DNA from 2 places in the Streptomyces sp. CA-181903 genome. Region 1 is predicted to be linked to the other one. Evidence: riboswitches for the same ligand, from Rfam matches in the RefSeq annotation. Region 1 holds a riboswitch; the other holds the start of a gene.
The links. Region 1 has a riboswitch for magnesium ahead of ACQEVS_RS10925 (hypothetical protein). Riboswitches for the same ligand answer to the same signal wherever they lie in the genome.
Positions count from the first base shown of each region.

Region 2: linked by a shared signal. The riboswitch ahead of ACQEVS_RS26285 (NRAMP family divalent metal transporter) and the one ahead of ACQEVS_RS10925 (hypothetical protein) in region 1 are both predicted to bind magnesium.

Region 1 is NZ_JBNJLY010000001.1:2,442,387-2,444,770, reverse strand. Features, by position in the region: tRNA gene ACQEVS_RS10940 (tRNA-Asn) at 72-144, shown strand; tRNA gene ACQEVS_RS10935 (tRNA-Asn) at 150-225, shown strand; tRNA gene ACQEVS_RS10930 (tRNA-Ile) at 418-491, shown strand; M-box (ykoK) riboswitch at 697-870, shown strand; gene ACQEVS_RS10925 (hypothetical protein) at 1,194-1,481, shown strand; gene ACQEVS_RS10920 (hypothetical protein) at 1,549-1,806, shown strand; gene ACQEVS_RS10915 (hypothetical protein) at 1,846-2,184, shown strand.
Region 2 is NZ_JBNJLY010000001.1:5,893,156-5,895,539, reverse strand. Features, by position in the region: gene ACQEVS_RS26290 (hypothetical protein) at 1-482, shown strand, start outside; M-box (ykoK) riboswitch at 589-762, shown strand; gene ACQEVS_RS26285 (NRAMP family divalent metal transporter) at 1,073-2,384, shown strand, end outside.

The DNA.
Region 1 (2,384 bases):
TAATGTATGTCTCGCAGCGAGCGCACGCCGCCCGGGAGACCGGACGAAGATGCATTCGAGGCACGCGATGATCCCCTGTAGCTCAATTGGCAGAGCAGCCGGCTGTTAACCGGCAGGTTACTGGTTCGAGTCCAGTCGGGGGAGCGCGATCCTCTGTAGCTCAATTGGCAGAGCAGCCGGCTGTTAACCGGCAGGTTACTGGTTCGAGTCCAGTCGGAGGAGCCATCCGGAAGAGGACCCCTACGCGGGGTCCTTTTTTCATGCCGGGATTTCCCACCGGGCGGGAACCATCGCGCCGCGCCCGCAGTCCTCAAGGTCAGGCTGGTCACACGATGTGCCCCCACCGGGGCAACAGATCGTATGAGCGGCTATGCTGCGGCAGACGGCGCGCACAGATGTGCGCGACGCGCCGTGAACGGGGCGGTAGCTCAGCCGGTTAGAGCAGCGGACTCATAATCCGTCGGTCGTGGGTTCGAGTCCCACCCGCCCCACTTCATGGTCCAGGGCGCGAAAATCCCGTGAGTCACGTCCTGTGTTCCGGGAGGCCGCCCTCTCGACGGCGGCCCCTTCGATACAACTCTCCCCTCCTCGCGCCATCCCTTCCCATGGCGGCCGGAGCCGCTTGCCGGCCGGGCGTCAAGGTTGCGTCAAACGGTTGTCCGCGCGCGTGTCCGCGGCGATACACTCACGCCGGTGAAGGCACCTCGTTCGGTGAGGCGTCTGCACGGACACAGGCCACTGACCCCACGACGTCGAGAGACGCCCAGGTTCAGGACAGGTCTCCCCGGCTCAAGGGGTGACCCCAAGTGGCTGCCCCGTCCGGGGGATTACGCCGTGCAGTGCCAAAGCTCTGACGAGTTGGGGTGAGCCGGTCTCCGCGGGCCGGTCCGCTCCTTGCCGTGTCGTCCGGCGCCCGTGTGCGCCCCGGCCGGGAGGAGGCGAGAGACATGGACGGCAGTTGCAGCAGTCCGGGCCACAGTCGGCCCCTTCCCCGTAAGTCCTCGCTGACCTCCGCTGCGCGGTAACCAGTTCGAGCAGACCACCTTCGTCCGGCCGCTGACGCGTCGCAGCCGGTCGTCCGTGGCGTGCCGGTCGCGCGCAGCCCCTGGCCTTGAGCGGTGGTGCGTGCTTCCCTCCCGCCGCTCGGAGGCCCACTTCCGGCAACGGCTCCTCACGACAAGGAGGACGCACCCATGCGTCTCCTCCCCGGCCCCACCGCCCCGACCGCACCGGCCACGGGACCCGTCTTTCCCTGCGTCCGCCTGACGCTGGACGACGGCCCCGAGCGTCTGTACCTGCTCGACGATCCGCACGACTGCCCGGCGGCAATGGCACGCGGGGCCGTCTACGACCCCTATGTGCACCTCGCCTACCTCCTGATCCGTCAGGGGCACGACGTCCGTCGGCTGGCGCGCTTCACCGGTCTGCCGCTGAGCGTCGTCCACCGCGTCGCCGAAGCCGCCGCGCTCACCCGCCCCTGACCACTCCGACCACCCTTCCCGGCCGCGCACGCCTGTATCAGGCATGCCCTGACGGAGGTGACCTTCCATGCCCCTCCTCCTGCACGTCCCCCGCGCCGCGCGTCCCCGCGCCGTCGACGGCATCGGCGCCTTCCTCCGCGAAGCCGTCCGGCGCATCGCCGCCGGAGCCGTCGACACCCCGGTTCTCCACAGCCTGAGCGGTCCCGTTCCCGTCCGTACGGCCGCCGGCCGTGCCACGAGCGGACGGCCTCGTGCCCACTGGCACGCCGTGACCGGGCGGGACGGCCGCCGACGCCTGGAGGCCGGCTGGCGTGTGGAGCCCTGAACGACGAGCCACGGTCCGACCACTTCGAGAGGCGGTCTCATGAACCTCCTGCCCCGCCCGCGCTCCCGACGCCTCGCGGACCCCGCGCCTCCCGCGCCCGTGCGGTGCACCCTCCAGGCCGCGTGCGACCGTGAGGTGGAGAACAAAGTGCGGGCCCTGTGCGTCCTCGCGTTCGCGGGCACCGGCACCCGCCTGAACAGCCTGCACATCATCGAGCCGGACGACGACGTCGTCGTACAGGTCGGCCTCGTCCTGGATGGCTCCGACACGGCCGCACTGGAACGCCTGGTGGTCCGGCTGACCCGCGAACCACGCGTGCGCGACGTGCGCTGGCACCTGCACACCGGCGTCCCGTCCTCGCGCGGCGAAGCGCCGTGAACCCGCCGCGCCCCGAACCGGCCGGGCCGCCCGTGACCGCGGCGTCGGCGTACTCCGCCCCCGGACTCCGCCGCTGCGGAGTCCGGCCCGCCCCGGCTCCGGACGAGGCGCGCCCGGTCCGGGGTGCGGACGCCGTCGTGAACGGCGCCGAACGCCGCGGCTCGGGCCGGTGCCCCCGCCGGAGGCGGCGGGTCCCGAGG
Region 2 (2,384 bases), 3.5 Mb from region 1:
GGAGTCCGGTCGACGCCTACAGCGGTATGCAGCACCACATGATGTTCGACCGCCTCGTCCTGGCCGACCTCGCGCGGCGTGCCCGGCACGCTCACCGCGTGCCCCTGTGGCAGGCGTTTCTGGCCACCGCCGCCCCTGACAAGTGGACGGGCGCCTCGGAATACGTGCTCTACCGGCACTTCGCCGCACGGTTCTTCCCCGGCCGGATCCGTCACCGGCATGTGAACAGTGCCGAGATCATCCAGGCGGACGGCCCGGGCGGGTTCCGGCTGCCGGAAGTGGTGGCCGCCGCCCGTGGCTCCGCGCTGGACACGGTGGGCTGTCACCGCTTCCTCCACTACGCGCAGCGGCTGGCGACCATGGACTACCTCCCCGACGATCTCCGTCCGGCACCGACCGCGGAGCCCGTGCCGCTCGCCCTGCGCCTGGAGGACGGCCTATTGTCGATCACCCCGGCGTCGCGCCCCCTCGCTCTGCCCTGACGCCGCCCCCGCGGACCCCGCCCCGCACCCCACCGTCAAGGTTGGGTCAAACACTTGCGTATGGACGCAAGTGTCGCGCTATGCTGCTGGACGTTCGACAACGTTTGAGGCACCTCGTTCGGTGAGGCGTCTTCACGGACACAGGCCACTGACCCCACGACGTCGAGAGACGCCCAGGGTCAGGACAGATCTCCCCGGCCTAAGGGGTGATCCCAAGTGGCTGCCCGTACCAGGGGATTACGCCGTGGAGTGCCAAAGCTCTGACGAGTTGGGGTGAGCCGGTCCTGCCGGGCCGGCTGGCTCCTTGCCGTGTCCGTTATGGCGCCCGCGTGCGCCCCGGCCGGGAGGAGGCGAGAGACATGGACGGCAACAGTCACAGTCCGGGCCACAGTAGGCCCCTCATCCGTATGTCCTCGTTGACCTCCGGCACACGGTAACGACCTTCCCTGCGCGCTCACCCGCGCAACAGCCGACGCGGCCTGCTCCCGTCGCGGCACCCCGCCGCCCCGGGTCCTCGTGCTGCCCGCTCGCAGGGAGGATCGCTGTCGCGTGCCCAGACCTCCCCCGACGGGGGAACCCGGGAGGCTGTCATGACCGACGTCACCACCACCGCTCCGACCGTACCCGCGCCCCGCACCGCCGCCGTGCTCGACGACGCCCACGTCGGCGACATCCGCGGCGCCCTGGGCACCATCAAGCTGGACGACACGGCTCCGCGCCGGGGCCTGTCCGCCAAGCTCAAGACGCTGCTCGCGATCGTCGGCCCCGGCCTGATCGTGATGGTCGGCGACAACGACGCCGGCGCCTTCGGCACCTACACCCAGGCGGGGCAGGACTACGGCACCAGCCTGCTGTGGACCCTGGTCCTGCTCATACCCGTGCTGTACGTGAACCAGGAGATGGTGCTGCGGCTCGGCGCCGTCACCGGGGTGGGGCACGCGCGGCTGATCCTGGAGCGGTTCGGCAAGTTCTGGGGCGCGTTCTCCGTCATCGACCTGTTCCTGCTCAACGCCCTCACGATCGTCACGGAGTTCATCGGCATCACCCTGGCCGTCGGCTACCTCGGTCTGCCGAAGGTGCCGAGCGTGCTGCTGGCCGCCGTGATCGTGGTGGCCGCCGCGTCGACCGGCTCGTTCCGCCGCTTCGAGCGCACCGCGATCCTCCTGTGCGCCGGCTCGCTGCTGCTCATCCCCGTCTACTTCATCGTGCACCCCGCCACCGGGCGGATGGCGCACGACCTCGTCGTCCCCGGCATGCCGCAGCACGCCCGGATGTCGGACGTCATGCTGCTGATCATCGCGATCGTCGGTACGACGGTGGCGCCGTGGCAGCTGTTCTTCCAGCAGTCGTACGTGATCGACAAGCGCATCACGCCGCGCTTCATGCGGTACGAGAAGGCCGACCTGTGGCTGGGCATCGGGATCGTCGTCATCGGCGCCGCCGCCATGATGGGCTTCTGCGCCGCCGCGTTCGGCGGGCACGGCGAGTTCGGCCACTTCACCGACGCCGGTGACGTGGCGGCCGGTCTGGAGAGGTACGCGGGGAAGACCGCCGGCGTGCTGTTCGCCATCGCGCTGCTCGACGCGTCGATCATCGGCGCCTCCGCCGTCTCCCTCTCCACCGCCTACGCCATCGGCGACGTCATGGGCCTCAAGCACTCCCTGCACCGCGGCATCAGGGGCGCCAAGGGCTTCTACGCCGTCTTCGCCGGGCTCATCCTCACCGCCGCGGTCATCGTGGTCATCCCGGGCTCACCGCTGGGCCTGCTGACCGAAGGCGTACAGACCCTCGCCGGCGTCCTGCTGCCCTCCGCCTCGGTGTTCCTGCTGCTGCTCTGCAACGACAAGGCCGTCCTCGGGCCCTGGGTCAACGGGCGCGCGATGAACGTGTTCACCTCCCTCG